Regions from separate parts of the Tepidimonas taiwanensis genome, predicted to be linked through region 2. Evidence: predicted binding sites of a transcription regulator. Region 2 holds the regulator's gene; the other holds the start of a gene.

Region 1 (15,966 bases), 1.1 Mb from region 2:
GGTGGGTCACGCGGCGGGCGGTCATGCTTGGCGACCGGGAGCTGTCGCTGTGGCTCGCTGCGCCGTGGTGGGACTTCGTGCCCCACCTGGGGCGCTGGCTGGCGTTGCTCGCGGGCTTCGCGCTGGCGGTGGCGATCGCCGCGCTGTGGGCCGCCCGGCGCGGGGCGCAGCAGTTTGCGCGCCCGCTGGAGTATCTGGCCCGGGCGGCCGAGGCCGTGGGGCGGCTGTCGTTCAGCCGCCCGGTGCGCACCGACTGGCGCACCGTCGAGGTGCAGGCGCTCGCCAAGGCGATGAACGATATGCGCCGGCGGCTGCGTATCTTTCAACGGCGGCTGCAGCGGCGCGAGGCCCAGCTCCAACGCGAGGTCGAGGCGCTGACCGCGGCGGAGCAGCGGCTGCTGCACGTGGGCTTGCACGATCCGCTAACGGACCTGCCCAACCGCCGGCTGCTGCTCGAGCGCATCCAGCACGCGCTGGCCCGCGGGGCGCGCACCGGCGCGCCGCTGGCCGTGCTCTATGTCGACCTGGACCATTTCAAGGAGGTCAACGACAGCTGGGGGCACGACGTGGGCGATGCGCTGTTGCAGCAGGTGGCGCAACGCCTGCGCGAGCTGGTGCGCGGGGGGGACACGGTCGCGCGGCTGGGCGGCGATGAGTTTGCGCTGGTGCTGGAGGATATCGACCCGGCCACCGCGCAGGATCGTGCCCGCGCCGTGGTCGCGGCGCTGGAGCAGCCGTTCGAACTCGGTGAACACCGCACGCACATCTCGGCCAGTGTCGGCCTGTGCCTGGCGCCGCGCGACGGGCGCGACGCGGTGACCTTGCTGCGCCACGCGGACGAGGCGATGTACCGCGCCAAATCGACCGGCCGCGCCCGCGTGGTCGTGTACGAAGCGGGTTTCAGTCAGGCGACGCAGGAGGCGCGCGAGATGCGCGAGGCGCTGGCGCAGGCGATCGCGGACCGTAGCATCGCGCTGTGGTGGCAGCCGCAGGTCGATCTGCCCAGCGGCCGCATCGTTGCAGCGGAGGGCCTGTTGCGCTGGCAACACCCGCGCTGGGGCCACGTGTCGCCGGCGACCTTCATCCCGCTGGCGGAGGACGGCGGGCTGATGCCGCGGCTGGGGCAGCTGGTGCTGGCGCTCGCGTTCGAGCACGGCAAGCGGCTGGAGGCCGCGGGCTGGTCGCTCGAGCGGCTGGCGATCAACGTCTCGCCGCTGCAGCTCACCGGCGAGGCGTTTGCCGACGAGGTCTTACGCCACCTGCAGGCGAGCGGCTGGCCGGCGAGCCGGCTGGAGCTGGAAATCACCGAAAGCGTGCTGCTCGACGAGGATCAGGCGCGCGGCGGCCTGCAGCGGCTGGAGGCGCAGGGCGTGCGCCTGGCGGTGGACGACTTCGGCACCGGTTACTCGTCGCTGGCGTACCTGCGCCGGCTGCCGCTCGATACGCTCAAGATCGACGGCAGCTTCGTGCGCGACATCGGCACGAATCCGCAGGCAGACGCCCTGGTCGAGTCGCTGATCCAGCTTGGCCATGCGGTGGGGCTGGAGCTCGTCGCCGAGGGCGTGGAGACCGCCGCGCAGCGCGACTTTCTCGCCGCGCGCGGGGTGCGCCGCGGGCAAGGGTTCCTGTGGTCGCCCGCCAGACCCGTGGACGACTGGGTCGCGCATCGCGTCGCGCCAGGCGCTCCGGTATCATCGTGAGCCGTCCGGTCCAACCTGTCATGACGTGCGTCGATGAAGATACAGCTGCGATTTTTTGCCGCCATCCGCGAAGCCCTCGGCACGGCCGCCGAGACGGTGGAGACGCAGGCGGTGACGGTCGCCGCTTTGCGTGACGAGCTGATCGCCCGCGGTGGCGCCTGGGCCGAGGCGCTGGCGCGCGGCCGCGCGCTGCGCGTGGCGGTGGACCAGGTCATGGCCGACGAGGCCACCCCGCTGCGCGACGGGGCGGAGGTGGCGTTTTTTCCGCCGGTGACCGGGGGGTGACGGGCATGGCCCTACAGCAGCGCAGTGTCTGCATCCAGACCGCGGACTTCGACCTCGGTGCCGAGGTGGCTGCGCTGCGCGCCGGCGACCCGGGCGTCGGCGCGGTGTGTGCGTTCGTTGGCACCGTGCGTGACCGCAACGACGGGGCGGCGGTCGCCGCGATGGAGCTGGAGCATTACCCCGGGATGACCGAGCGCGCTATCGACGCGATGATCGACGAGGCGGCGCGCCGCTTCGACATCCGCGGCGTGCGCGTCATCCACCGCGTCGGGCCACTGCAGCCGCAGGACCAGATCGTGCTCGTCGCCGTGACGTCGGCGCACCGGGGCGAGGCGTTTCAGGCCTGCGAGTTTTTGATGGACTACCTGAAAACCCAAGCGCCGTTCTGGAAAAAGGAACAGACGCCCGAGGGCGCGCGCTGGGTGGACGCGCGCGTCAGCGACGACGCGGCGCTGGCGCGTTGGGGAATCACGGCGCGCAACAGCGCATAAGCCCGCTTGCGTGGCGGGCTGCCCAGCCGTTTCGTCGCGCGTAGCCGCCGTTGGGGGCTGATCGGGCGCACGGTACCACGCGGGGTCGCGTGGTGCGTCCATTTGATCCGCATCAGGACGGGCCGCTTGAAATCCCGGCACATTCCCCCACATCCAGGATAGTTCATTGTTGGAGCCATCCTCATGCGGATCGACAAACTCACCACCCAGTTTCAGGAAGCCCTGGCCGAAGCGCAATCGATGGCGCTGGGCCGCGACCACGCCTACATCGAGCCGGCGCACGTGCTGGCGGCGCTGCTGCAGCAGGACGGCCCGCGCGCGCTGCTGACGCGCGCCGGTGCCAACGTTGGCGCGCTGACCAAGGCGGCCGAAGAGGCGCTCAATCGCCTGCCCCAGGTCGAGGGTCAGGAGCAGGTGCAGGTCGGGCGCGACACCGTCACGCTGCTGCAGGCGGCCGAGAAAGAAGCCATCAAGCGCGGTGACCAGTTCATCGCCAGCGAGCTGTTCCTGCTGGCGCTGGCCGACAGCAAGACGTCGTTCGGTGATGCGGTGCGTGCGGCCGGCCTCAACCGCAAGGCGCTGGAAGCGGCGGTCGACGCGGTGCGCGGCGGGCAGAAGGTAAACGATCCGCAGGCCGAGGGCCAGCGCGAGGCGCTCAAAAAATACACGCTGGACCTGACCGAGCGCGCCCGTCAGGGCAAGCTCGATCCGGTGATCGGGCGCGATGACGAAATCCGCCGCACCATCCAGATCCTGCAGCGCCGCAGCAAGAACAACCCAGTGCTGATCGGCGAGCCGGGCGTGGGCAAGACCGCGATCGTCGAGGGGCTGGCCCAGCGCATCGTCAACGGCGAGGTGCCGGAGACGCTCAAGGACAAGCGCGTGCTGGTGCTGGACATGGCCGGGCTGCTCGCCGGTGCCAAGTACCGCGGCGAGTTCGAGGAGCGGCTCAAGGCCGTGCTCAAGGAGATTGCCGCCGAGGAGGGGCGCATCATCCTCTTCATCGACGAAATCCACACGATGGTGGGCGCGGGCAAGGCCGAGGGCGCGATGGACGCGGGCAACATGCTGAAACCGGCGCTCGCGCGCGGCGAGCTGCACTGCATCGGCGCCACGACGCTCGACGAATACCGCAAGTACATCGAGAAGGACGCGGCGCTGGAGCGGCGCTTCCAGAAGGTGCTGGTCGATGAACCCAGCGTCGAGGCGACGATCGCCATCCTGCGCGGCCTGCAGGAGAAGTATGAGCTGCACCACGGTGTCGAGATCACCGACCCGGCGATCGTCGCAGCGGCGGAGCTGAGCCACCGCTACATCACCGACCGCTTCCTGCCGGACAAGGCCATCGACCTGATCGACGAGGCCGCCGCGCGCATCAAAATGGAGATCGACTCCAAGCCCGAGGCGCTGGATCGGCTCGAGCGGCGACTCATCCAACTCAAGATCGAGCGCGAGGCGGTGCGCAAGGAGACCGACGAGGCGTCGCGCAAGCGGCTGGAGCTGATCGAAGAAGAGATCAGCAAGCTCGAGCGCGAGTACGCGGACCTGGAGGAGGTCTGGAAGGCCGAGAAAGCCCAGGTGCAGGGTTCGGCGCAGATCAAGGAAGAGATCGACCGCATCCGCTTCCAGATCGAGGAGCTCAAGCGCAAGGGCGACTTCAACAAGGTCGCCGAGTTGCAGTACGGCCGCCTGCCGGAGCTGGAGCGCCGGTTGCAGGAAGCGCAGGCGCGCGAATCCGGCAGCGGTGCGGGCAAGGGCTTCAAGCTGCTGCGCACGCAGGTGGGCGCGGAAGAGATCGCCGAGGTGGTCTCGCGCGCCACGGGCATCCCGGTGTCCAAGCTGATGCAGGGCGAGCGCGAAAAGCTGCTGCAGATGGAAGCCAAGTTGCACGAGCGCGTCGTCGGCCAGGACGAGGCCATCGTCGCCGTGTCCAACGCCATCCGCCGTGCGCGCGCGGGCCTGTCGGATCCGAACCGGCCACTGGGGTCGTTCCTGTTCCTCGGGCCGACCGGCGTGGGCAAGACCGAGCTGTGCAAGGCGCTGGCGGCGTTCCTCTTCGACACCGAGGAGCACATGATCCGCATCGACATGAGCGAGTTCATGGAGAAGCACTCGGTGAGCCGCCTGATCGGCGCGCCGCCGGGCTACGTCGGCTACGACGAGGGCGGGTATCTGACCGAAGCGGTGCGGCGCAAGCCCTATAGCGTGGTGCTGCTCGACGAGGTGGAGAAGGCCCACCCGGACGTCTTCAACGTGCTGCTGCAGGTGCTCGATGACGGGCGCCTGACGGACGGGCAGGGGCGCACGGTGGACTTCAAGAACACGGTGATCGTGATGACCTCCAACATCGGCTCGCACCGCATCCAGGCGATGGCGGGGCAGGACGTGGAGGACATCAAGGAAGCCGTGTGGGAGGAGCTCAAGGCGCATTTCCGGCCCGAGTTCCTCAACCGTATCGACGAGACCGTGGTGTTCCACCCGCTCTCTAGCGAGCACATCAAGAATATCGCGCGCATCCAGCTGCGCACGCTGCAGGAGCGCCTGGCGCGCGTAGACCTGACGCTGGAGGTGACCGATACGGCGCTGGAGGAACTGGCGAAGGTGGGGTTCGACCCGGTGTTCGGGGCGCGGCCGCTCAAGCGCGCGATCCAGCAGCGCATCGAGAACCCGCTGTCCAAGCTGATCCTCGAAGGGCGTTTCCCGCCCAAGAGCACGATCACCGTGGACGTGGACCCGATCCGCGCGCCAGGGCAGTTCCAGTTCGGGCCGACGGTGCACTGACGGACAAAATGCCGCCGATCCGAAGGACGAGGCCGCGCTGTGCGTCGCGGCGCTCAACGAATCCTTCGCGACCCTGCAAAAGCGCCCCGGACAAGGGGCGCTTTTTTGCTGACGGCACCTTGGCTTTGGCGCGCAGCACTTCCCAGGAGTCCAGCAGACGTTTTTGCTTCAGTGGCCGCCGCTGGGGCTGAATGTCTTCGAACGGCGGCGGGTAGGCCTTGCCGCCTCAACCGTCGCCGCCGAACAGATCCCGTGTGTAGACCTTGTGCGCGACGTCCTCGAGGTCGGGGTGCCGCCGGTTGGCGAGGATCACGTCTGATTGTGCCTTGAACGCCGCGAGGTCGCGCACCACCGGGGACTGGAAGAAGTGCTCGCCCTCGTAGGTCGGCTCGTACACGATGACAGGCACGCCCTTGGCCTTGAGGCGCTTCATCACCCCCTGGATGGCGGAGGCGCGGAAGTTGTCCGACCCCTGCTTCATCACCAGCCGGTACACGCCCACCGTGGGCACGCGCCCGACCCGCGCGGCGCTGCCATCGGCGGTGAGCACCTGCAAGCGCCGCAGCACGTCGTCGGCGATGAAGTCCTTGCGCGTGGCGTTGGCAGAGACGATGGCGGCAATGAGGTTTTGCGGCACGTCGCGGTAGTTGGCCAGCAGCTGCTTGGTGTCCTTGGGCAGGCAGTAGCCGCCGTAGCCAAAGCTTGGGTTGTTGTAGCCCGCGCCGATGCGCGGGTCGAGGCACACGCCCTCGATGATCTGGCGCGTGTCCAGCCCGTGCGTGGCGGCGTAGGTGTCGAGTTCGTTGAAGAAGGCCACGCGCATCGCCAGATACGTGTTGGCAAAGAGCTTGATCGCCTCGGCCTCGGTCGGGTCGGTCAGCAGCACGGGCACGTCCGCGCGGTGCGCACCCTGACGCAGCAGCTCGGCCACGAGCGCGCCGCGCTCCCCACGGTCGCCCACCACGATGCGGCTCGGGCGCAGGTTGTCGGCGAGCGCCTGCCCCTCGCGCAGGAACTCGGGGGAGAAGACGATGCGATCCGTCCCGTGCTGCTGCCGCAGCCGCGCAGTGAAGCCCACCGGCACGGTGGATTTGATGACGAGGGTGCTGCTGGGGTGCGCGGCGAGCGCTTGCGCGACGACCGCCTCGACGCTCGTGGTGTCGAAGGCGTTCGTGGTGGGGTCGTAGTCGGTGGGGGTGGCGATGAAGACGACGTCGGCGCTGGCGAGTGCTGCCGCCGCGTCGGTGGTGGCGCCGAGCTGCAAGTCACCCCGCTGCAGGAACTCGCTCGCCAGCGCATCGACCACGGGGCTCTGACGCGCCTGTAACGCCGCCACGCGCCGCGGGTTGATGTCCACCACCGTCACCGGTTGGTGCTGGGCCAGCAGCAGCGCGTTGGCCACGCCCACAAAGCCCGCGCCGACGACGGCGATGCGCAGGGGCGGGGTGGGGTGGATGGTCGTTGTCATGGATGCGTGGGGCGCGGCGCGCGGTGAAGCAGTGATCCAGAGGCGGTGGTGCAGAGGGCAGAGCGGCGGCTATCGTCCGAATGGCGGTCCTCGTCCACGTGGCGGGGGGGTGAAACGTCGCCACACAGGGGCCCGTCGGCGTCGCGAAGTATAGGCACCCCGCTGGCTACAATCGGCCGCGTCTGAGATAGCCCGCTGATGGTGGGGATCGTCCTCCCTCTGTGTGACAACCGTCCGCGGGGACGGCACCCGTCGCCCCTTTCTTTGAGCCCGCGCATGTCCGATTCCACCGCCCCGTTGCCGTCTTTTCCGTCGCCTGCGGACGACGCCATCGACGTTTCGGTGGTGATCCCGGTGTACCACGAGGTGGACAACCTGCGTGAGCTGGTCGAGCGGGTGGAGGCGGCGCTGCGGCCGACGCGCTGGGCGTTCGAGCTGATCTGTGTGGACGATGGCTCACGCGACGGCAGCGTGGCGCTGCTGGCGGAGCTGGCGGGCAGCCGCCCGTGGCTGCGGCCGGTGGCGCTGGCGCGCAACTATGGGCAGTCCACCGCGCTGCAGGCGGGGTTCGAGCGCGCGCGCGGGCGCTACATCGTGACGCTCGATGGCGACCTGCAAAACGATCCGCTGGACATCCCGGCGATGATCGAGCGCCTGGAGACAGACCCGACGGTGGACATGATTTCCGGCTGGCGGCATCAGCGGCAGGACAAGGCGCTGTCGCGGCGGTTGCCCTCGGTGCTCGCGAACCGGCTGATCTCCTGGGCCACCGGCGTGCGGCTGCGCGACTACGGTTGCGCGCTCAAGGCGTACCGGCGCGAGATCATCGAGCGCATCCACCTCTACGGCGAGCTGCACCGCTTCATTCCGTCGCTCGCGCGGGAGGCGGGCGCCCACATCGTCGAGGTGCCGGTGCGGCACCACGCGCGCACACGCGGCCAGTCGAAGTACGGCATCGACCGCACGTTTCGCGTCATCCTCGACCTGGTGCTGATCGTCTTTTTCCTGCGCTACCGGCAGCGGCCGCTGCACGCCTTCGGGGGCCTGGGCCTGTGGCTGCTCACACCAGGGGCGTTGGTGCTGGCGTATCTGTTCGCGCTCAAGCTGACGGGGGAGGACATCGGATCGCGGCCGCTGCTGATCGTCGGGGTGATGGCGGTGCTGATGGGGGCGCAGTTGATCGTCGCGGGTCTGATCGGTGAGCTGTTGATCCGCATCTACCACGAGGGTGCAGCGCGACCGCAGTACCACACGCGCGTGCTGCCCAGCGCCGGGGACGCGTCCACGCGCCGATGAGCGCCGCAGCGCCGCACGGGGCGAGGAGACGGGCGCGCTGGTGGCGGCCCGCGTTGGCGCTGGGCCTGCTCGCGGCCGTGCTGGTCTGGGTTGATCCCGGGCGGGTGGGCGCGGTGCTGGCCCGTCTCGACCCGTGGTGGTGGGGCGCCGGTCTGCTCAGCAGCACGGCGGCCAACGTGCTGTCGGCGTGGCGCTGGCGCGATGGCGCGGCGTGGTTGGGCTACAGCGTGCCGTGGCGGTGGGCGTTCGTCACATACTTTCGCGGCGTTGCGGCCAACGTGGTGATGCCGGGCGCTGTCGTCGGGGGTGACGTGTTGCGCGCGTGGGGCCTGCACCGGCGCGGCGTGCCGGTGCTGGAGGCCGGGGTCTCCGTCGTGCTCGACCGCCTCAGCGGCCTGTGGGGGTTGGTGATCCTGGGGGCGGTCGTCTGGGGGCTGGGCTGGATCGGCGGCGTTCCCCTGCCATGGGAGGGGGCGCTGGCGCGGTGGCTGGGCCTGTCGCCGGCGTGGCTGGGGGGCGCGGCTTGGTGCGCTGCTGTGTTGGCCGTTGCAGTGCCCGCCGCGGCACTGGCGATCACCCCGTGGCTCGCGGCGCGGCGGGCGGGGTGGGGGAGCTCGCCGTGGCGCTGGTGGCTGACGCTGGCGCAGCACGCGCCGTGGCGCCACGGCGCGCGGCAGTTGATCGGGTCGCTGGCGGTGCAGGCGGCATCCGTGACGACGCTGTACTGCGCGGCTTACGCGGTGGGCGCGCCGTTGCCGTGGGCGACGCTCGCGATCGCGGCGGTGCCCGTGTTCGTCTTTGCGACGCTGCCGGTGGGCTTCGGCGGCTGGGGCACGCGCGAGGCCGCGGCGGTGCTCGTCCTCGCTCCGGCGGGGACGGAGGCGTCACACGCGGCGGCCATCGCGGTGCTGTACGGGCTATACCCGATCGCACAGTCGGCCCTGGCCCTGTGGCCTATGGGTTCGTCCGCAGCCGATCGCCCACCCGCACCGCCGACATCCGCGCCGCACCGCTGATCCACGGTGCGATGTCGGTGCGGCGCCGACGTCGGGTTTACTGCACCTTGGCCTTGGCGCGCAGCGCTTCCTGGAACTCCGCCAGGCGCTTTTGCTGCAGTTGCTGCTGCAGTTGGGGCTTGACGTCCTCGAAGGGCGGCAGTTGGGCCTTGCGGGTGTCGTCGAGGCGGATCACGTGCCAGCCGAAGGGCGACTTCACCGGGGTCGAGGTGACCTCGCCCTTGCCCAGTTTGACCATTGCCTCCGAGAACTCCGGTACGAACATGTCCGGGGTCGCCCAGTCCAGATCGCCGCCGTTGGCGCCGGATCCGGGGTCCTTGGAGCGTTGCTTGGCCAGCTCTTCGAAGCGCGCGCCCTTGCCGAGCTCGGCAATGATCGCCTTGGCTTCGTCTTCCGAGCCGACGAGGATGTGGCGCGCGCGGTATTCCTGGCCCATCGACGCGGCGATGCGGTCGTATTCGGCCTTCAGGTCGGCGTCGGTCACGGGGTGGCGGCGCTGCTCGTCGGCAAAGAGCTCACGGATCAGCACCGTCTGCGTGGCGAGTTCCAGCTGCGCCTTGACCTCGGGCGAGGCGCGCAGCCCGCGCCGTTCGGCCTCCTGCATGAAGATCTCGCGCAGGATGGCCTCTTCGCGCAGCTGCTGGCGCACCGCGTCGTCCACGGGACGGCCAGAACGCGCCACCTGCTGCTCCAGCGCCTTCAGGCGGGCGGTCGGGACGGGTTTGCCGTTGACGATGGCGATATTTTGGGCGAGTGCCGGGGCGGCGAGGCCGAGGGTCAGGCACGTGGCGGTGGCCACGCGCGTCAGAAAGCGGTTCATGGGAAACAGGTACTCAACGAAACGGGAAAAGGGAAGGACCACGACGGTTCGCCGTGGCGCACGGCGGCGGTGCGAACTCAGGCAGGCAGCACCTCCAGCGCCAAGGCGTGCAGCCCGGCGGCGAACGCGGGGCGCAACGCATCATACACAAGCCGGTGGGCGGCCACGCGGGGCAGGCCGGCGAGCGCGGGTGCCGCGATGCGCACGCGAAAGTGTGTGCCGTGCCCGAGCCCGTTGGCGCCGGCGTGGCCGGCATGCGCGGCGCTCTCGTCGATCACCTCCAGCCGGGTCGGCGCCAGCGCCTCGCGCAGCAGCTGCTCGATCCCCTCGGCGGTCGGCCAGCCGTGGTGGGCCATCATGGCGTGTCATCCTTCAAGTGGCGGGCGACGTAGACCCCCTGCCCGACGAGGAACAGCACTGGGAATACGTATCCCCAGAGCTTGAAGTCGACCCACGCGTCGGTGGAGAAATAGGCCGCGACGTAGCCGTTGAGCACGGCCATGAACAGGCAATACCCGATCCACGCCTGGGTGAGCCGTGCCCACACCGGGGGCGGCAGCCGCAGCTGGCTGCCCAGCAGCAGCTGCAGCACGTTCTTTTTCCAGCCCCAGAGGGCGGCCGCCAGCGCCAGCGCCATCGCGCCGTAGAGCACCGTCGGCTTCCATTTGATGAAGCGTTCGTCCTGCAGCACGAGGGTCAGCGCGCCGAACACGAGCACGAGCGCAAGCGTCGCCTTCTGCACCGTCTGCAGCCGGCGGTCGATCGCGTAGATCAACCCCATCTGTAGGACGGTCGCGGCCATCAGCACCGCGGTGGCCGCGTAAATGCCGTGCCACTGGTACGCGACGAAGAAGAGGACGATCGGGAAAAAATCGATCAAAAGGCGCATGCCGCGATTATCGGGGGAGCGCGGATTCAGCGGGGCTGCCACTGCAGCGCGGCGGAGTTCATGCAGTAGCGCAGACCCGTCGGCGGTGGCCCGTCGTCGAAGACGTGGCCCAGGTGGGCGCCGCAGCCGGCGCACAGCGTTTCGGTGCGGATCATGCCGTGGCTGCGGTCCACGCGTTCGACGATGGCGCCGGGGCGTGCGCGCCAGAAGCTCGGCCAGCCGCAACCCGCGTCGAATTTGGTGTCGCTGTCGAACAGGTGGGCGCCGCAGGCGACGCAGTGGTAGCGGCCGGGCTGCCACCACGCCTCGTAGCGGCCGGTGAAGGGGTGCTCGGTTGCGGCGCGGCGCGTGACCTCGAAGGCCAGCGGCTCCGCTTCGCCGCGGGCGATCTTGTCCGCGAGCAGCGCCCGCCACTCGTGGTCGGTTTTCTGCACGGGAAAGTCGGTGTCGTTCATGAGGAGCAGCTCAGGTGCAGTTGGGCGGCCCAATCGGGCGGAAAGTCGGTGAGCGCGGGGTCGTCCGGTTCGTCGAACGGGTGCAGCACGGCGTGCAGCAGGTCCGCCACCCCACCCATGTCGAGCGCCTGTGCGCGCTGGATGGCGAGCTGCGCGAGGTGGTTGCGCAGCACGACCCGCGGGTTGGCGGCGCGCTGGCGCGCGATCACCGCGTCGGGGCCGTCGTCGCGGCGCGCGCGCTCGCGCCAGTCGCGCGCCCACGCATCGAACGCGTCGCGCTGCAGGAACAGGTCGCGCACCGGCCGCAGGGCCAGGGCCGCGACCTCGGGTTGTGCCGACAGCGCCCCAGCGGCCACGGCGTCGGTGAGCCGCCGCCAGAAGATCGGGTAGTCCACGCGATCGGCGTCCATCAGGCGCAGCAGCGCCTCCTGCCGCTCGTCGTCGCCCGGTTCGGGGGTGCCGAGGCCGAGTTTGGCGTTCATGCGCCGGCGCAGCGCGCCAAGGAACGTGTCCCGGTACGGCCGCAGCGCCGCGTGTGCCTGTTCGGCGTCGTCGAGCAGCGGCAGCAGCGCCTGCGCCAGGCAGTGCAGGTTCCAGTACGCGATCTGGGGTTGGCGCGCGTAAGCGTAGCGCCCGGTGTGATCGGAGTGGTTGCAGATGTGGCGCGCGTCGAACGCATCCAGGAACTGGTAGGGCCCGTAGTCGAGCGTGAGCCCGAGGATGCTCATGTTGTCCGTGTTCATCACGCCGTGGCAAAAACCGACGGCCTGCCACGCGGCCAGCAGCGTGGCGGTGCGCCGGGTCACGGCTTCCAGCAGGCGGGCGTAGGGGTTGGCGCAGCCGTCCGTGCCCCACGGTGGAGGCGGGCCGTCGAGTGCCTCGTCGTGCCATGGCGGGGTGTCGGCGGGGCCGTGCGCGTGCCGGCAGTCGGGGTAGAAATGGTCGATCACGAAGTCGGCCAGACCGCGCAGCGCATCCCACGCGCCAACGCTGGCGAAGTGCTCGAAATGCCCGAAGCGCACGAAGCTCGGCGCCAGCCGCGTCACCACGGCAGCGGTCTCCACCGTCTCCCGGTACACCGGCGCGGGCGAGCCGATGACGCACAGCGCCCGCGTCGTCGGGATGCCCAGTGCGTGCATCGCCTCGCTGGCGAGGAATTCGCGGATCGAGCTGCGCAGCACGGCGCGCCCATCGCCCATACGCGAGTAGGGCGTGCGGCCGCTGCCCTTGAGCTGCACCTCCCATATCTCCCCAGGGCCGGCGCGTTCACCCAGCAGCAGCGCGCGCCCGTCGCCGAGCTGCCCGGCCCAGACGCCGAACTGGTGCCCGCTGTACACGGTCGCGATCGGGGCGGCGCCCGGGAGGTCCGTGTTGCCGGTCAGCGCGTGCAGGTGGTGCGCGTCCGCCCACGCACCCTCCAGGCCCAGCGCCGCGGCCGCCGCGGGGCTGATGCCGACCCAATACGGCTCGGGCAGCGGCTGCGCGCGCACGCGGCGGTAAAACGCGTCGCCCAGCGCGGCGTAGCGCGCGGGCTGTAGCGTCAGTGCATCGGCGAGGGTGTCCATGCGCCGATTGTCCGGCGCACGAGGCAACCTTGCCGGGCGCGGGGACTCAGGTGCGCGGGGCCAGCAGGGTGTCGAGCGCGTCGGGCTGCAGCACCTCGATGCGGCTGAAGTCGATGGCGATCCAGCCCTGGGCCTCGAACGCCTTGAGCACGCGGTTGGTGGTCTGCCGCGACAGCCCCGCCAGATGGCCCAGGTCCTCCTGCGACAGTGTGATTCTGCGCACGCCCGAGCGGCAGAACATCGACAGGTACTGCGCGACGCGTTCCTCCGGCGAGCGCAGGCGGCCCGCCTCGATGGCGGTCATCGCCTGACCGAGCCGCAGGTTGAGCCGTGCGACCAGAAAGTGGTTGAACGGCAGGCTCGTGCGGTGCAGGTGCTGGAAATGCGCGAGCGGCATGCCCACCAGGGTCGTGTCGCGCACCGCCAGCACGTCATAGCGCCACTGGCCACCGTTGAGGACGGACCCCTCGCCGAACCAGTCCCCCGCGGGCACGCTCAGGAAAGCCGAGATGCGGCCATCGGGCGCGGCGGTCTGCAGCTTGGCCATGCCGGCCAGCACGCCCCACCACGCATCGACCGGCGTGCCGCGCCGGATCAGCAACTCGCCGCGCGGGGCGCGGTGCAATAGCATCGATTCCACCAAGGTTTGGCGATGCGGCGGTGCCAATTCGACAAACCAGGACTGTTGTGACAAAAAAACCCGAATAGGGTGGCGGCTATCGATGGTCATGATGCAAGAAAGACTTTTCATTCAGAGAGTGTTATCAGCTACAAGTGGTCAACCCGCGCAGTATGCTGACCACGGAAAGTTAAACTCGACTCAGCAAATCGTTACTCTCGCTTTAGGTCTTTGTTAGATTGAATTAGGGTTTTGTTTGTATTGATTTGATAGCGCAGTGTGGTGCATGCATAAAATCAGAATGCCCTGCATTATACCCGAATTCGTTTATGGGTAGGCAATAGCGCCTATGGTATTTGAGACCATAGTAATGCGTCGTCCCTGAAAAATTCATTTTCACGCCGCCCTTAGCCGCAGCTGGGCAGGGTTGGCGCCACTGGACTCGGTTGGCCGCCGCTGGGCGAGCCACCGGCCGATGAGGCGCACGGCCGCAATGAGGCGCAAAAAAGCTCGCCTCAAGAAGGGCACGCCCTTCTTCGTGATCATGCGCAGCAGCCAGCGGATGTTGTAGCCCGCCGCGCACAGCACCGCGTGCAGCCGGTCACCCTGCTCGCCCTTGAGGTGGCACCTGTCCATGCGGTGATCCTGCTTCAAGTGCCCGATGACCGGCTCGATGGCCTGGCGGCGCTTGAGCAGCTTGCGCTCCTGCTGCGTGAGGCGCTTGATCTTGCCGCGGTGCACCAGGCGCACATCCGCAATGTCGGCTTCCACCCCGCGGTAGCCCAGATCGGCAAACGCTGTGCTGGGCTTGATGCCAGTGTCCTGCATCAGGATCGTGGCCTGCTCCAGCTGCGCTTGCAGCGTGTGCCCGTCGTAGGGGTTGCCATGGAAGGCCCGGGCTGCGACGATGAGGCTGTGCTTCAGGGTGCTGGCAATGCCGACCTTGACGCCGAACTCGTAAGGGCAGCGGGCCTTGCCCTTGTTGATGCACTCCACCTCCGGCGCGTGCCAGGCGTAGAGCTTTCGAGTCCCGTCGGCGGTCTTTCGGTTGGCAGTCTGCGCCACCAGACGCGCCGCCTTGTTGAGGGTGTGGCCAAGAGCACTCTGGATGGCCTGCCCCAGGCGGCTGGCCTTGCGCTCGATCTCGCGCTGCAGCCTGGCCACGATCGTGCGCTGGCGCTTGATGACCCGGCGCATGCGCGCAAACTGCCGCGCGTGCGCATAGCGTCCTGCCTTGCGGGCCAGCTCCTTGCCTTCCTTGGCAAAGGTCTGCTTCAAGGCGATGCCGGCGGCCTTGGCCGCCTCCACCAGCTTGGTGCGTGCCGTCTCCAGCAGCCGGCTGTCGGTGGGGTGCGCCACCGCCTTGGGTTGTACGGTGGTGTCCACCACCACGCGCTTGAGTTCCTGCGGCTTGATGAGTCCGGTTTCCACCGCCACGTTGATGGTCTGCGCCAAGAGTTCTTCCACGCCTTCTTCGCCCAGCAGCCGGCGAAACTTCACCAGCGTCGTGGCGTCGCACGGCCGGCGATGTTCAAAGTACGCCCGCCCCGAGAAGAACTGCCATGTGGGGGTTTCGCCCCAGCGCTCGACCACCCCTTCGTCCGACTCGTTGAAGGCGTGCTTCAGATACAGCAGCGCGATCATCACGCGCAGCGGCACGCGGGGTCGGCCTGCGTTGGACGCCCGAGCTGCGCGCACCGGAGATTCGCCAAAGAGGTCCAGATCGGGCATCGCGACACCTGCGCGCGCTTTGCGCATGAACAGGTGCGACAGCCTTGCTTCCAACTCCTGCCACGGCATGCGTGAGGACAACACCGCCAGCGGATGGCGCAGGTCGATCATCTGATCGAGCCGGGCGCGGAAGAAGTCCTCGGTGGCGGGGCAGGCAAACATCGCAAAACTCCCAGAAAACGGCGCATCAGACCATCAAATCTGGGGGAAATTGTACTCGCAAACAGACAATAACACAAGAAAAATCATGCTGTTATGAATATTTCAGGGGCGACTAATGCGTGTAGGGCGACAGAAATTTGTATGCGGTGCTCATTTAAATCTGTTGGTAATAATGACGTTGCCCTGTCTATTCTTGTGAGCAGGGTATTTCGGTGAATGCCTAGTATTGATGCTGATTTTGTCAGATTGCAGCCCTCTCTTAGAAAAATGTACAAGGACTTCTGTAGCTCTGGTGGTGCCGCTAACAGCTTGCCGAGCGTTGTGTTGATAAACTCTTTGGTAAAATCCATATTGTGAGCAAATGCTTCGATTAGTTGGGTGTCATAATATGTGGCGAACTTTGTCTTCGCGTTGAATTGCGTTAGTATGCGTTGAGTGGTCAGAGCGTCTTGATAAGATCGACGAAATCCATCTGGCCCTTGTCCTAAGGGGCCCAGGACCAGCCTTGCGGGGTAATGATGGGGCACCTTGCTTAACTGCTGAGCGGTGATCGGGTTTTTTAAGTTTAGCCAGAATACAATAGTGTCGTGCTCCATGGGGATAAAAATACTCTGGGCCGTAGAGATCTTGGTAATTATTTTTATTGTCATCTTCTCGAGTTCAGTTAATTGAACTTTGTCTTTGGGGG
Region 2 (15,966 bases):
CATCAACCTGTGGGGCCTGGCGCTGATGACACCGCTGGGACTGTGGGCCGCGGTCGGGTTCGACTGGAGCACGATGCGCGCGCCGCTGTGGGGGTTGCTGGTGTTTTACGGACTCGCGGCCAGCGTGTGGACCGTGTGGCTTTGGATGACGGGGCTGCGCCACGTGCCGGCCGCGCGCGCCGGGGTCTTCACGGTGATGCTGCCCGTCAGCGCCGCGGCCATCGGCGTGCTCTTCATGGGCGAGCGGCTCACCCCGCTGCAGTGGATCGCCTTTGCGCTGGCGCTGCTCGGCCTCGTCGTCGCCACCCTGCCGGGGCGCACGGTCACGCGCACCACAGACCCGTCGGCTGGGTGATCCCCATCCACAGCGCCCAGCCGGACGTCGCCGCCAGCGCGAGGCCGGCGAGGCGAATCCCCCAGCCGCCCGAGCGCATTTCGGCCAGGCGCAGCAGCAACCACGGCCCCGCGGCCAGCGACACCATCGTCCCGGCGGCAAACGCCGCCATGATCACGGCGCCGTCCAGCGCCGACGCCGACAGCGACGCCACCAGCAGCGCCGAATACAGCAGCCCGCACGGCATCAGCGCCCACCCGAGTCCGAGCGCCACTGGCGCCCGCGCGCCCAGCCGCGCCATCACCGGGCGGGCCCGCCGCCACACGGCCTGCGCCCAGCCGTCCAGAAACGCCGGCTGGCGCGCCTGCCACACCAGCGCCAGCCCGAGCAGCAGGGCGGCCACGTGCATCATCGTCCACACGGGCCGCAGCACGGCGGTCTGCTGCCCGAGCCAGCCCATCCCCTGCACCGTGCCCCCGGCCAGCGCCCCGAGCAGCGCATAGCCCGCCAGCCGGCTGAATTGCCACGTCCACAGCGCCTGGCGCGTGCGCGGCGCCGCCGCGCGGGCGATGCCCGCGCAGGCCGCCCCGCACATCGCCACGCAGTGCGGCCCCCCGACCAGCCCCATCAGCAGGGCCGAAACCGTCATCGACGCCAACATGCGCGCATCCTACCAGCGACACGGCGCCCGCGCCCCGCGGGCGAGCGGCCGTTCAGATGATCTTGGAAAACCGCGCCCGGTCCTGGTCGACCTGCAGGTAGCGGTCGAACACCATCGCGATCGCCCGCACCAGGTACCAGCCCGTCGGGGTGACCTCCAGGTGCGTATCGTCGATGCGCACCAGCCCCACCGCCTGCAGCGCGCGCAGCTCCTCCAGCTCGCGCGCGAAATAGCTGCGGAAATCGATCAGGTGGGCGAGGTTGATCGACTCGAAGTCCACCAGCCCCTGGCACATGATCGCCATGATCACGCTGCGGCGCAGCAGGTCGTCGCGTGTCAGCGCCAGCCCACGCACGATCGGTAACCGCCCCTGATTGAGCGCGTCGTAATACTCCTCCAGCGTCTTGGCGTTCTGGCTGTAGGTGGCGCCGATGCGGCCGATCGCCGACACCCCGAGCGCGATCAGGTCGCAGTCCGGCTGCGTGCTGTAACCCTGGAAATTGCGGTGCAGCCGCCCCTGCCGCTTGGCCACCGCCAAGGCATCGTTGGGCAGCGCAAAGTGATCCATCCCGATGTAGACGTACCCTGCCGCGCTCAGGTGGTCCAATGCCAGCGACAGCATCGCGAGCTTATCGGCCGGGCTGGGCAGCTCCGCCGCGATGATGCGCCGCTGCGCCTTGAAGCGCGCCGGCAGGTGCGCGTAGGCATAGACCGCGATGCGGTCCGGGCGCAGGCGCTCGACCTGCTCCAGCGTGTGGCGAAACGACTCCGGCGTCTGCTGCGGCAGGCCGTAAATGAGGTCGACGTTGATCGACTCGAACCCCAGCTCGCGCGCCGCGGCCACCAGCGCGAACACCTGCGCGGCCGGCTGCACCCGGTGCACGGTCTTTTGCACGGTGGGATCGAAATCCTGCACCCCGAAGCTCAGGCGGTTGAAGCCGAGCCTTTGCAAGTGGGCCAAACGTTCGGCGGTCACCGTGCGCGGATCGACCTCGATCGAGTATTCGCCCCCGGGCACGAGCTCGAAGTGGCGCCGGATCATCGCCATCAGGTCGGCCAGCTCGTCGTCGCTGAGAAACGTCGGCGTTCCGCCGCCCAGGTGCAACTGGCTGACGCGGTGTCCTCGCCCGACGTACCCGGTCTGTAGCTCCAGCTCGCGCGTGAGGTAGCGCAGATACTCCGCCGCGCGGCTGTGGTGCTTGGTCACCACCTTGTTGCACGCGCAGTAGTAGCACAGCGACTCACAAAACGGGATGTGCACGTACACCGACAGCGGCAGCGCCATCGACCCCGCGCGGCGCTGTTCGAGCGCCTGGATGTAGTCGCGCTCGGTGAACGCCTCGACGAACCGATCCGCCGTCGGATAGGACGTGTAGCGCGGTCCGGGGATGTCGAACCGGCGCAGCAGGGCTTCATCGATGACGTGTTTCACGGACAGAGACTCCAGTGAGGGTGGACTGTGCCGCAGGACGGCATCCGGCTCGTTGACGTGGGTCAAACGCCCTGCACATGCGACGCCCCCACCCGGCGACGGGGCATTCGGCCCCGACGGGCGGCGTGCCGCGGCCCCGGGTTGTTATCATCATTGAAAACACCGTATTTTGAGCCCCCCGAACCGGTCGGGTCCACTGGGCCGCGGCCCCCTCTTTCTCTGCGATCACACCCCGATGGACCTGCACAGCATCAAAGTCGCCTGTTCGAGCTGCAATCTGCGCGAGCTTTGCATTCCCGTGGGTCTCGGTGCGGAGGAGCTGGCCCAGCTCGAGCAGCTCATCCCGTTTCGCCGCCGGGTGCGGCGCGGCGGCACGCTGTTTTCCGCGGGGGATCCGTTCACCTCGCTGTACGCGGTGCGCTCCGGTTTTTTCAAGACCTGCATCACCACCGTCGACGGCCGCGACCAGGTCACGGGCTTCCAGATGGCCGGCGAAATCCTGGGGCTCGATGGCATCGTGCAGGACAAGCACTCCTGCTCCGCGGTGGCGTTGGAAGACGCCGAGGTGTGCGTGCTGCCGTTCGACAAGCTGGAACAGCTCTCGCGCGAGTTCAGCACGCTGCAGCATCACCTGCATCGCATCATGAGCCGTGAGATCGTGCGCGACCAGGGCGTGATGCTGCTGCTGGGCAGCATGCGTGCCGAGGAGCGTCTCGCGGCTTTCCTGCTCAACCTGGTGCAGCGCCTGCACGCGCGTGGGTTCTCCAAGACGGAGATGGTGCTGCGCATGACACGCGAGGAAATCGGCAGCTACCTCGGCATGAAGCTGGAGACCGTCAGCCGCACCTTCTCGCGCTTTCAGGAGGACGGCATCATCGAGGTCAAACAGCGCTACGTGCGCATCCTCGACGCCGATGCGCTGCAGCGCATCGTCAACCACGGCGACACGGACGCGTGAGGCTCACGGGGCCGCGTCAGCCCCACGCGGCGCGGCCGCGGCGCCGTCGCCTCAGGTGCAGCCGCCACAGCGTGGCGTGCCACCGTCGCCGACCGCCGCGACGTTGCGCGCACAGTCGGCGGGCCGCTGGTCGGGCGGTACCGGGCAGCGGTTGATTTCCCACGGCGACATCGACAGCAACGTCGTCAGCGCGCTGGACGCGCTGGTCAACGCCCAGAAGACGAAGAACGTGACCGTGTACACCGCCTGCCGCGACCAGCCGAGCCGCTCACCGGCCCATTGCAGCTCGGCGGGGTCCACGAACGCGAACACCACCATCTCCATCAGCGCCGCCATCAGAAAAGCGGGCCAGGCGATCCACAGTATCCGTTGGGCCAGCATCGTCACGTCTCCTCTCTCCCGGCCCCGGCGGGCCGTCAGTCTTTCTCGGGCAAAGTGGGCGAGACCGCATGGTTGCGCCCCTGGTTGGCGGGCAGCAGCGCCTTCTCCGCCGCCAGCCGCTCCTCGGCTGACAACCCATCGCTGGGCACCGCCACCCGCGCCGGCGCGGACTCGCGCGGCAGCACCGTGTCGGCGTTGCGCACCGCGATCGCGACCGTGATCAGCGACGCGATCACGACCACGAGCGGGCCACCGATCACCATCCACACGAACGGCTCACGGTACCACGGCCGCGACGCGGGCGATGGGGTGGGGGGTACAGCAGTCATCGTCGTCATAGTGTAAAGGCGGAAGGGAGAAACAGGGATGCGGGTGAACCCGGGTCACCCGCACGCGGCATCATCGCGGAATCAGGAACGTCGTCTTTTCGCGCACCTCGATGGCGCCATCGGCGGAGCGGAAGGTCATCACGATCGGGTGCGAACCCGGCTCCAGCCCCGGCGGCACCTGTACGCGCACCGGCACCGAGCGCACCTCGGTCGGCCGCAGGTGCACCGTCGGCTCGGAGGCGATCGTCACCCCCGGCAAACCGTCCACGGTGACCTGCAGCTCGCGCTCGGCTTCCGACGCGTTCATGAATTGAACACGGTAGACGTTTTCGATCCGGCCCATCTCGACCATGCGCGCCAGCGCCCCGCGGTCGCGGATCACATCGACCTTGAGCGGCACGCGCAGCCACAGGCTCACGCCCAGCGCGGTGACGATGGCCAGCAAAATCGCGCTGTAGACGAGCACCCGCGGCCGAAACGCGCGGCGGATCATCTGCGCGCGCGTCCAGCGGTTGGCCATGCCGTTTTGCGTCGAGTATTTGACCAGCCCCTTGGGGTAGCCCATCTTTTCCATCACCTCGTCACAGACGTCGGCGCAGGCCCCGCAGCCGATGCACTCGTACTGCAGACCGTTGCGGATGTCGATCCCTGTCGGACAGACCTGCACGCACAGCGTGCAGTCGATGCAGTCCCCAAGCCCCAGCGCCTTCGGATCGGCCGAGCGCTTGCGTGCCCCGCGCGGCTCGCCCCGCTCGGCGTCGTAGGTCACGATCATCGTGTCCTTGTCGAACATCGCGCTCTGGAAGCGCGCATACGGGCACATGTACTTGCACACCTGCTCACGCATGAAGCCCGCATTGCCGTAGGTCGCAAAACCGTAGAAGAAAATCCAGAACGTCTGCCACGGCCCCAGGTTCCACGCGATGAACGCGGCACCCAGCTCACGGATCGGCGTGAAGTAGCCGGCGAACGTGAAACCCGTCCACAGCCCGAACAGGATCCACGCCACGTGCTTGCCCCCTTTGCGGGCGAACTTGCGCAGGCTCCACGGCTCCTGGTCGAGCCGCATGCGCGCCGAGCGGTCGCCCTCGAAGAGCTTTTCCATCCACAGGTAGATCTCGGTGTAGACCGTCTGCGGACAGGCGTAGCCGCACCACAGCCGCCCCGCGATCGCCGTGAACAGGAACAGCGCCAGCGCCGACACCACGAGAATCCCGGTCAGGTAGATGAAATCCTGCGGGTACAGCACCAACCCGAAGATGTAAAAGCGCCGCGCCTCTAGGTCGAACAGCACCGCCTGGCGGTCGTTCCACGTCAGCCACGGCAGCCCGTAGAAGACGAGCTGCGTGAGCCACACGAACACCCAGCGCCAGCGCGCGAAGGTCCCGGTGACGGAGCGGGGGTAGATCTTCTTGCGCGCGGCGTAGAGCGATATCTCGACCTCGTCGTCCGACGGTACGGTGGTGGCTTTGCTGGCGGTGCTCATGTCAACCTCGGCAAACGAGAAGAAAAAACCGGTGGAAGTATCGTACCCCCACCGGTTTCGTTGGCGCTTGATTTAAGGCAAACGCGGTCGAACGCGGACTCAGTTCGGGTTCGAGAGCTTCCAGACGTAGGCGGTCAGCACGTGGATCTGTGCATCGGTCAGCAGCGCGTTCTGCGCCGGCATCACGTTGTTGAAGCCCTTTTCGATCGCGCGCACGATGGCTTCCTCGCCCCAGCCGTGCAGCCAGACTTGGTCGGTCAGGTTGGGCGCGCCGGTCGCGTGCATACCCTTGCCGTCCGCGCCGTGGCAGGCCGCGCAAGCGGCAAACTTCGCCGCGCCCTGCGTGGCGCGCACGCTGTCGTGCGGGCTGCCCGAGAGGCTCAGCACGTAGTGCGCGAGGTTGCGCACGTCCTCGGCGGTGCCGACGGCCGCGGCCATCGGCGGCATGATGCCTTGGCGCCCTTGCGCGATGGTTTGGTGGATATACGCCGGCTGCCCGTCGCCGCCCAGCCAGTCCGCATCCGTCAGGTTCGGGAAGCCCTTGCTGCCGCGGGCGTCCGAGCCGTGGCACTGCGCGCAGTAGTTCATGTACAGGCGCTCACCGACGGCCATCGCCTGCTGGTCCTTGGCGAGGTCCTTCGGGTCCATGCCCTGGAACTTCGCGTACAGCGGCTCCACCGCCGACAACGCCTTGGCGCGCTCGGCGGCCCACTGCCCGTGCGAGCTCCAGCCCAGCTGGCCCTGCACCTTGCCGAACATCGGGTACATCGCCCCGTAGACCAGGGCAAAGACCACGGTGATGATGAACAGGTACACCCACCAGCGCGGCAGGGGGTTGTTCATCTCGCGCAGGTCGCCGTCCCACACGTGGCCGGTGGTGTTGTCGGCCGCGGCCACGACCTTGGTCTTGCCGCTGGCCCACAGGAAGAAGGCGCACGCCAGGATGCTGATGAAGGTGATGCCGGCAACGTAGAGATGCCAGAAGTCGCTCGTGAAATCGCTCATGATGTTCTCCTGCCGGACCTCATTCGCTCTGGAAGGGCAGCCGGGCCGCTTCCTCGAAGCGTTGCTGGTTCTTCTTCGACCACGCCCAGACCCAGATACCAATGAAGGTGATGAAGCTGAGCACGGTCACGATGACGCGCCAATCGTTCACGTCCATGATCGGGGCTCCTCACTGGGTGGTGGTGGGGGCGGGCGACGGCTCGGCCGGCGCCGCGGCGGTCTGCGCGGGCTCCTTGGCGAGCTTGTCCCACGAACGGGCGGTGCCCAGCCCCTGCAGGTAGGCGATCAGCGCCTCCAGCTCGGTCTTGCCCTGGACCTCCTCGACCGCCTTGGCGATCTCCTCGTCGGTGTAGGGCACGCCCAGCTTGCGCAGCGCCTGCATCTTGGCCGGCAGCGACTCGGCGTCCACCGTGCGGCGCTCCAGCCACGGGTAGGCCGGCATGTTGGACTCCGGCACCAGATCGCGCGGGTTGATCAAGTGGATGCGGTGCCACTCGTCCGAATAGCGGCCGCCGACGCGAGCCAGGTCCGGCCCGGTGCGCTTGGAGCCCCACTGGAACGGGTGGTCGTAGACGAACTCGCCCGCGACCGAGTACGGCCCATAGCGCAGCGTCTCGGCGTGGAACGGCCGCACCATCTGCGAGTGGCAGACGTAGCAGCCCTCGCGGATGTAGATGTCACGGCCGGCGAGCTGCAGCGCCGGATAGGGCTTGACACCCTCGATCGGCTTGGTGGTCGAGTGCTGGAAAAAGAGCGGCACGATTTCCACCAGACCGCCCACCGCCACCACCAGGGTGATGAGGACGATCATCAGGAAGTTGTTGGTCTCGATGCGCTCGTGACCGGACGGCTTGTGTTGTGCGTTCGCCATGGTCAGCTCCTCATGCGTGCGCGGGCGCGGGGATGGCCACCGGGGTCGCCTTGCCCTGGGCGACGGTCTTCCAGACGTTCCAGGCCATCACGAACATGCCACCCAGGTACAGCAGGCCACCGAGCAGACGGATCACGTAGAACGGATACGTCGCCTTGACCGATTCGACGAAGGTGTAGGTGAGCGACCCGTCGGGGTTGACGGCGCGCCACATCAGGCCCTGCATCACGCCGGCGATCCACATCGCGGCGATGTAGAGCACGATGCCGATGGTCGAAATCCAGAAGTGCAGCTCGATCGCCTTGACGCTGTACATCTTGGTCTGACCGAACAGGCGCGGGATCAGGTAGTACATCGAGCCCATCGTCACCAGCCCCACCCAGCCCAGCGCGCCGGAGTGCACGTGGCCGATGGTCCAGTCGGTGTAGTGGCTCAGGGCGTTGACAGTCTTGATCGACATCATCGGCCCTTCGAACGTGGACATGCCGTAGAACGACAGCGACACGATCAGGAAGCGCAGGATCGGGTCGTCACGCAGCTTGTGCCACGCGCCCGACAGCGTCATGATGCCGTTGATCATGCCGCCCCACGACGGCGCCAGCAGGATCAGCGAGAACACCATGCCCAGCGACTGCGCCCAGTCCGGCAGCGCGGTGTAGTGCAGGTGGTGCGGACCGGCCCACATGTAGGTGAAGATCAGCGCCCAGAAGTGCACGATGGAGAGCCGGTACGAGTACACCGGACGCTCGGCCTGCTTCGGGATGAAGTAGTACATCATCCCCAGGAAGCCTGCGGTCAGGAAGAAGCCCACCGCGTTGTGGCCGTACCACCACTGCACCATCGCGTCCTGCACGCCGGCGTAGGCCGAGTAGGACTTCCAGAAGCTGACCGGGATGGCCGCGCTGTTGACGATGTGCAGCATCGCCACCGCGATGATGAACGCACCGTAGAACCAGTTGGCCACGTAGATGTGGCGCACCTTGCGCGTGCCGATCGTGCCGAAGAACACGATGGCAAACGCCACCCACACCACGGCGATCAGGAGGTCGATGGGCCACTCCAGCTCGGCATATTCCTTGCCGCTGGTGATGCCCAGCGGCAGGGTGATGGCCGCGAGCACGATGACCGCCTGCCAGCCCCAGAACGTGAACGAGGCCAGCGCCGGCGCGAACAGGCTCGTCTGGCAGGTGCGCTGCACCACATAGTAGGCCGTGGCGAAGAGGGCCGAGCCGCCGAACGCAAAGATGACCGCGTTCGTGTGCAGCGGCCGCAGGCGGCTGTACGTCAGGTACTCGATGCCGAAGTTCAGCTCGGGCCACGCCAGCTGGGCGGCGATGATGACGCCGACCAGAAAGCCGACGATCCCCCACACCACGGTCATGATCGCGAACTGCCTCACGACCTTGTCGTTATAGACCCCCCCGGGGGAGGCCGCAGTGGTTGCAGTCATAGGACACTCCTGTTGTGAAAACACCCGGGCGCAGTATCGGGCAGGGGCCCGATCGCGCCATTGACATAGGTCAATCGTGGCGCAGGATGCGCTCGCCCTCGCGCTCGACGTTGTCGAACTGCCCCGACTGCAGCGCCCACCAGAACAGTCCGATGATGAGCAGCACAAAGACGACCGACAGCGGGATGAGGAGGTAGAGGATTTCCATGGCTTCAGACGGGGGTGGGCGCAGGCGCGGGGGCCGGCGCTTGGGACGGGACGTTCGCCGGCGCCGCCTCGCGCGCCAGCCGCATCGCATTGCCGATCACGAGCAGCGAGCTCGCCGCCATGCCCAGTCCCGCGGCCCACGGGGGCATCCAGCCCGCCAGCGCGAACGGCACGGCCAGCGCGTTGTAGCCCGCGGCCCAGGCGAGGTTTTGTCGCACGACGCGCATCGTGGCGCGCGCGCGCTCGACGACGAAGACGATGTCGGTGAGGCGGGCGCTTTGCACGACGAAGTCGGCGCGTGTCTGGGTCAGCGGCGCCCCGTGGCCCAGCGCAAACGACACGTCGGCGCGCGCGAGCACCGGGCCGTCGTTGAGCCCGTCGCCCACCATCGCGATGCGCCGGCCTTCGGCCTGCCAGCGCGTCACCTCTTCCAGCTTGCGCTCCGGGCTGGCACCGGCGACGACCGTCTCGATGCCCAGCGGCAGCGCGACGCGACGCGCCGCGGCGGGCCGGTCGCCCGACAGCAGCCGCACCTCGATCCCCAGCGCCCGCAGTTGCGCGATCGCCTGCGGCGCGTCCGCGCGCACCCCCTCGTCGAGCACGAAGGTGGCCACCCAGCCCTCGTCGTCGGCGAGATAGGCGCACGGCATGTCGGCCACGCCGCGGCCCGAAGGCACCAGCGACGCCTCGTCCAGCCCGCAGTGCGCCGCGGACCCCAGCCGCCACGTGCACCCGGCCTCGTCGCGCGCGGTCAGGCCACGCCCGGGTTCCTCCTGCACCGCCAGCGGGGCGGCGCCCACCTCGCCGGCGCGCGCCGCGATCGCGCGCGAGACCGGGTGCAGCGACGCGCGGGCCAGCCGCGCGGCGGCCTGCAGCGCCTGTTCCACACGCCAGCCCTCGCGCACGCGCACGTCGTGCACCACCACGCGGTCTTGCGTGAGCGTGCCGGTCTTGTCGAACACGACGGTGTCCACCCCGGCCAGTGCCTCGAAGGCCTGCAGCCGCCGCGTGAGGATCCCGCGCCGCGCGAGCGCCCCCGCGGCCGCGAGCATCGCCGCGGGCGTGGCCAGCGACAGCGCGCACGGGCAGGTGACGATCAGCACCGCGACGGCGGTGGCCACCGCGCGGTGCGGGTCCACCGACCACCACAGCCACGCCGACAGCGCCGCCGCCAGCAGCACCAGCGTGAGGAACGGGGCCGCGATGCGGTCCGCCAACCGCGCCAGGCGCGGCCGGTCGGTGCTGGCCTGCTCCATCAGCGCCACGATCTGCGCAAAGCGCGTGTCGCGCCCCAGCCGCTCGAGCCGCACGCGCACCGTCCCGCCCAGGTTGTGGCTGCCGGCGACGACCGCCTCGCCGTGCCGGCGCGTCACCGGGTGCGATTCGCCCGTCAGCAGCGCCTCGTCCACGGTGGCCGCGTCGCTGAGCACCGTGCCGTCGCCGGGGAAGGCCTGCCCGGCGTGCACGCGCACCACGTCACCGACCTGCAGCCGCTTGAGCGACACGCGCTCGATGCCGCCGTCCGCGCGCTCGCGCTCGACCTGCTCCGGCAGGCGGTTCATCAGCGCGTCCAGCGCGCCGGCGGTGCGGTCGCGCAGCTTGAGCTCCAGGTAGCGCCCGCCGAGCAGGAAAAAGACGAACATGGTCAGCGAGTCGAACCAGATGTCCTGCCCCCACGGGCCGTCGGGCTCGAAGGTCGCCAGGCTGCTGGCGACGAAGGTGACCAGGATGCCGATGGCCACCGGCGTGTCCATCCCGATGCGGCGCTGGCGCAGGTCGCGCCATGCGCCAGCAAAAAACGGGCCGCTCGCAAACAACATCACCGGCACGCTCAGCACCCAAGACGCCCAACGCAGCAGCTGCAAGATGTCCGGGGGAATCTGGCCGGGCGCGGTGACGTACTCGGGCCACGTGTACATCATCACCTGCATCATGCAAAAGCCGGCGACGAACAGGCGCCACAGCGCCTGACGCGTCTCGCGCACCCGCTGCTCGACCCCCAGCGCCTGCTGCATCGGCAGCAGGCGGTAACCGACCCGCCCGACGGCCTGCGCGAGGTCCGACAGGCGCGTGCGCGCCGGGTCCCAGCGCAGCGTCAGCCGCCGCGTGGCCGCGTGCACCTGCGCGTCCAGCACCCCGGGTCGCCCGACCAAAGCCGACTCCACCGCATCGGCGCAGGCGGCGCAGTACATGCCCTGCACCATCAGGACCGATTCCTGCACCGTGCCGTCGCCGTCGACGGGGTGGGTGAAATCACGCTGCTCGAGCGGGTCGTCGAGCACGCGGAAGTCGTCGTCGACCGTCAGCGGCCCGCGATGCGCCGACCACGGCGAGGCACCACCGCCGCTGGCAGGAGCGGGGTCGGCAACGGGGTCGGACGCGGGCGCGGGCATGCCCCGACGATAGCCGAAGCCCCAAGGCCACGGATTGACGAATATCAAACCCGCTGGGCGCCAGCGTGCTAGCCTGTGCCATTCCCGTGTGCCCGCCAGACCGCGGGCTGACGACGACTGCGTCTCAGATCCGAAGGAGAACCCGATGTACCAGCGCATCCTGGTCGCCACCGACGGCTCGGAACTGTCCGACCGTGCCGTGGACCACGCCATCGCCTTGGCCGATCTGACGGGCGCCGAACTCGTGGCGCTGCGGGTGGTGCCGCGTTACCCGCAAACCTACTTCGAGGGCGGCGTGGCGCTCGCGGCCGCGGAGGTGCGGCAGATCGAGAAGCAGTGGGAGGACGAGGCGCGCCAGACCGTCAACGCGGTCAAGACCCGCGCGCAGGCGCGACAGGTCAAGGTCAAGCCGCTCACGGTCAAGTCCGACCTGATCGCAGAGGCGATCATCGCCGCGGCCAAGCGCCACAAGTGCGACCTGATCGTGATGGCCTCGCACGGCCGGCGCGGGCTCAAGCGCCTGCTGCTCGGCAGCGAGACGCAGCAGGTGCTCACGCACTCGCACACGCCGGTGCTGGTGCTGCGCTGAGGGGGCCGGCCGGCTCGGCACGGGTTGAGCGCGCGGACTAACGCGGGCAGCCGTGCCGCGCCGAAATCCATCCGCTGCCCCCATCAGGCGGCGGCAAACGTGTCCCGGTAGCGCTCGCGCAGGACGTTTTTCTGCACCTTGCCCATCGCGTTGCGCGGCAGCTCGTCGACGAGGAAGCAGCGCTTGGGGATCTTGTAGTTGGCCAGCCGCTGGCGCAGCGCCGCCAGGATCGCCTCCGGGTCCGGGTGCTGCCCCGGCTGGGCGATCACCAGCGCCACCCCCACCTCGCCAAAGTCCGGGTGGGGCACACCGATCACGGCGCTTTCCGCCACCCCCGGCAGTTCGTTGATCGCCCCCTCGACCTCGGCGGGGTAGACGTTGTAGCCACCGCTGATGATCAGGTCCTTGCTGCGGCCCACCAGTGTGAGGTACCCCCGTTCGTCGAAAAAGCCCACGTCGCCGGTGCGGAACCACCCATCCGCGGTGAACTCGGCGCGGGTCTTTTCCGGCATGCGCCAGTAGCCTTGAAAAACGCTCGGGCCGCGCACCTGCACGCCGCCCACCTCGCCCGCGGAGAGCGCCCGGTCGGCGTCGTCGGCGATGCGCACCTCGACCCCCGGCAGCGGAAAGCCGACGGTCCCGCCGCGGCGCTCGGCCTGCCCGCCGTAGCGGGCGTCAGGCCCGTAGGGGTTGGAGGTCAGCATGATGGTCTCGCTCATGCCGTAGCGCTCCAGGATCGTGTGGCCGGTACGCACGGTCCACGCGCGGAAGGTCTCGATCAGCAGCGGCGCGGACCCCGAGATGAAGAGCCGCATGTGCGCGCAGCGCTCGGGCGTCAGCGCCGGTTCCGCGAGCAGCCGGGTGTAAAGCGTCGGCACGCCCATGAAAACCGTCGCGCGCGGCAGCCACTGCAGCACGGTGTGGGGGTCGAACTTCGCAGCCCACAGCATCGGGCCGCCATTGAGCAGCGCGCCGTGCACCGCGACGAACAGCCCGTGCACGTGAAAGATCGGCAGCACGTGGATCAGCACGTCGTCCGCGCGCCAGCCCCAGTAGGTGCGCAGCACCTCGGCGTTGGCGAGCAGGTTGCCATGCGTGAGCATCGCGCCTTTGCTGCGCCCGGTGGTGCCGCTGGTGTAGATGATCGACGCCAGCGCGCCCAGCCCGACCGGCACGGGGGTCTGCACGTCCGGCTGGTGCACCGCGCGGTCCAGCAACGTGCCGCTGCGGTCCGCCCCGAGCGTGTAAACGGCCCGCGCACCGGCGCGAAACCCCAGCTTGCTCACCCAACCAAAGCGATCCGGCGTGCACACGACCACGGCCGGCTCAGCGTCGCCGATGAAATACGCGACCTCCGCCGGCTGGTACGCGGTGTTGAGCGGCACGTACACCAGGCCCGCGCGCAGCGTCGCCAGGTACAGCATCAACGCCTCGACCGACTTGTCCACCTGCGCGACGACGCGCGACCCGGCGGGCAGGTCCAGCCGCTGCAGCAGGTTGGCGATCATCGCGCTGCCGCGCTCCAGGTCGCGCCAGGTGTAGACGAGGCCGTCGTCGGTCTCGATGGCCCAGGTGTCGAGATCGGCGGGAAACGCCGCGCGCAGCGCGTCGTACAGGTTGTTCACGGTCATGTCGCCTCCGCCCGGCGGCGGGCCCAGATCCACAGCGCAAGCCCGGCCACCACCATCGGCAGGCTCAGCCACTGGCCCATGCTCAGGCCCAGCGACAGCAGCCCGAGGTGCGCGTCCGGCTCACGGAAAAACTCGGCGGTAAAGCGCAGCACGCCGTAGCCGGTCAGGAACGCGGCCGACACCTCCCCGGTGCGCCGCGGCGTGCGTGCATAGGCCCACAGCAGCGCGAACAGCAGCAGCCCCTCCAGCGCAAACTGGTACAGCTGCGACGGATGGCGCGGCAACGGCCCGGCGGCCGGAAAGACCATCGCCCACGGCAGATCGGGGCTGGCCACACGCCCCCACAGCTCACCGTTGATGAAGTTGCCGATGCGCCCGGCCGCCAGCCCCGTGGGCACGCACGGGGCGATGAAGTCCATCACCTGCAGCCACGGCCGGTGCTGGCGGCGCGCCCAGATGGCCAGCGCGATCAGCACGCCGGCGAGCCCGCCGTGAAAGCTCATGCCGCCCTGCCAGACCGCGAAAATCTGCCACGGCTGGGCGAGGTAGTCGAGCGGCTTGTAAAACAGCACGTAGCCGAGGCGCCCGCCGACGATGACGCCCAGCACCCCCCAGAACAGCATGTCCTCGACGTCGCGCGGCTGCCAGCCCAGCGTGCGGTAGGGCTCATGCCGCAGCCGCCGCCGGCCCAACCACACGAACAGCGCAAAGCCGAGCAGGTACATCAGCCCGTACCAGTGCACGGCCAATGGCCCGATGCGCACGGCGACGGGGTCGAAACCCGGGTGGATCAGCATGCCGTGCCTTTCGCGCGACCCGCGCCGGTTGTGGGCGGCAAGCCCGCTGCGGTACGATCGACACCGACATGGCCCCCTTGCCGGCGGCCACTGGAGGAGCCCCGATGTCCCCGACCGATTCCCGGCCGCCGACCCGCGAGCGGCGACGCGACGACACCCTGCGCCAGATTTTCGAGGACGCCTACCGGCTGTGCGTGCCGTATCTGGACCCGCGCAACGGCATCCGCGGCGTGCCGATGGTGCACCAGGCGATCGTCATGCTGCGCGAGCACTACCCGCAGCTCGACATGCTGCAGGTGTACGTGCTGGTGCAGGCGCTGCAGCGCGCCCACACGGCCCGGCAGCGGGCGACAGCGTCCGTTTCCCACTGACGTTCCCCGCCGCTCAGCCAAGCTTGCTCAGGTCGCGCACCGCGCCCTTGTCGGCGCTCATCGCCAGCATCGCGTAGGCCTTGAGCGCGGCCGACACCTTGCGCGCGCGCGGCTGGGCTGGTTTCCACCCCAGCGCGTCCTGCTCACGGCGGCGGCGCGCGAGCTCGTCGTCGCTGACCAGCAGTTCGATCGAGCGGCGCGTGACGTCGATGCGGATGCGGTCACCCTCACGCACGAGGCCGATCGTGCCCCCGGCCGCCGCTTCGGGCGACACGTGCCCGATCGACAGCCCCGACGTACCGCCCGAGAAGCGCCCGTCGGTCAGCAGCGCGCAGACCTTGCCCAGTCCCTTGGACTTCAGGTACGACGTCGGGTAGAGCATCTCCTGCATGCCGGGGCCGCCGCGCGGTCCCTCGTAGCGGATGACCACCACGTCGCCCGGGCGGATCTGGTCGCCGAGAATCGCCTCCACCGCGGCGTCCTGGCTCTCGAAGACGCGCGCAGGCCCCTCGAACACGCGCAGCACCGAGGTCGGCACGCTGGTCGTGTCGCGCAGCGGATCGACCTCGAACATGCTCTCGTCGATGCCGGCGGTCTTGACGATGCAGCCGTCCACCGCCAGGTTGCCGTAGAGCACCGCCAAACCCCCGTCGCGGGAGTACGCGTGCTCGACGCTGCGGATGCAGCCCGCACGGCGGTCCAGGTCGAGCGACGGCCAGCGCGTGTCCTGGCTGAACGGCGTCTGGGTCGGGATCCCGGCCGGCCCGGCGCGGTAGAAGGTCTGCACCGCCTCCGACGGCTGCCGCGCCACGTCCCATTGCGCGAGCGCGTCGGCCAGCGTCGGGCTGTGCACCGTGTAGGTCCCCGTGTGCAGCAGGCCCGCGCGATCCAGCTCCCCGAGGATCCCCATCACACCACCGGCGCGGTGCACGTCCTCGATGTGGTACTTGTTGGTGTTGGGCGCGACCTTGCACAGCGTCGGCACGCGCCGCGACAGGCGGTCGATATCGGCCATCGTAAACGGCACCTGCGCTTCCTGCGCCGCGGCGAGCAGGTGCAGCACGGTGTTGG

The links. Region 2 encodes FNR, which switches genes on or off when oxygen is low (the NO sensors DNR and NnrR bind a similar motif). Its sites were predicted from a motif close to TTGATNNNNATCAA; they were not measured.
Region 1: the regulator FNR is predicted to act here: its motif matches at 2,579-2,592, upstream of clpB (ATP-dependent chaperone ClpB).

The regions. Positions count from the first base shown of each region.
Region 1 covers NZ_CP083911.1:834,800-850,765, forward strand. The annotation lists gene LCC91_RS03855 (bifunctional diguanylate cyclase/phosphodiesterase) at 1-1,700, shown strand, start outside; gene moaD (molybdopterin converting factor subunit 1) at 1,734-1,985, shown strand; gene moaE (molybdopterin synthase catalytic subunit MoaE) at 1,991-2,476, shown strand; gene clpB (ATP-dependent chaperone ClpB) at 2,660-5,257, shown strand; gene LCC91_RS03875 (nucleotide sugar dehydrogenase) at 5,484-6,695, opposite strand; gene LCC91_RS03880 (glycosyltransferase family 2 protein) at 7,002-8,021, shown strand; gene LCC91_RS03885 (lysylphosphatidylglycerol synthase transmembrane domain-containing protein) at 8,018-9,037, shown strand; gene LCC91_RS03890 (peptidylprolyl isomerase) at 9,075-9,857, opposite strand; gene LCC91_RS03895 (BolA family protein) at 9,935-10,216, opposite strand; gene LCC91_RS03900 (septation protein A) at 10,213-10,746, opposite strand; gene msrB (peptide-methionine (R)-S-oxide reductase MsrB) at 10,773-11,201, opposite strand; gene LCC91_RS03910 (protein adenylyltransferase SelO) at 11,198-12,766, opposite strand; gene LCC91_RS03915 (Crp/Fnr family transcriptional regulator) at 12,813-13,397, opposite strand; gene LCC91_RS03920 (IS5 family transposase) at 13,782-15,278, opposite strand; gene LCC91_RS03925 (PucR family transcriptional regulator) at 15,362-15,966, opposite strand, start outside.
Region 2 covers NZ_CP083911.1:1,912,243-1,928,208, forward strand. The annotation lists gene LCC91_RS09020 (DMT family transporter) at 1-355, shown strand, start outside; gene LCC91_RS09025 (sulfite exporter TauE/SafE family protein) at 324-995, opposite strand; gene hemN (oxygen-independent coproporphyrinogen III oxidase) at 1,048-2,433, opposite strand; gene fnr (fumarate/nitrate reduction transcriptional regulator Fnr) at 2,663-3,385, shown strand; gene LCC91_RS09040 (hypothetical protein) at 3,437-3,766, opposite strand; gene LCC91_RS09045 (hypothetical protein) at 3,802-4,095, opposite strand; gene ccoG (cytochrome c oxidase accessory protein CcoG) at 4,166-5,581, opposite strand; gene ccoP (cytochrome-c oxidase, cbb3-type subunit III) at 5,681-6,586, opposite strand; gene LCC91_RS09060 (cbb3-type cytochrome oxidase subunit 3) at 6,606-6,743, opposite strand; gene ccoO (cytochrome-c oxidase, cbb3-type subunit II) at 6,756-7,457, opposite strand; gene ccoN (cytochrome-c oxidase, cbb3-type subunit I) at 7,468-8,907, opposite strand; gene ccoS (cbb3-type cytochrome oxidase assembly protein CcoS) at 8,978-9,115, opposite strand; gene LCC91_RS09080 (heavy metal translocating P-type ATPase) at 9,120-11,507, opposite strand; gene LCC91_RS09085 (universal stress protein) at 11,653-12,096, shown strand; gene LCC91_RS09090 (malonate--CoA ligase) at 12,180-13,727, opposite strand; gene lgt (prolipoprotein diacylglyceryl transferase) at 13,724-14,524, opposite strand; gene LCC91_RS09100 (hypothetical protein) at 14,629-14,895, shown strand; gene ilvD (dihydroxy-acid dehydratase) at 14,909-15,966, opposite strand, start outside.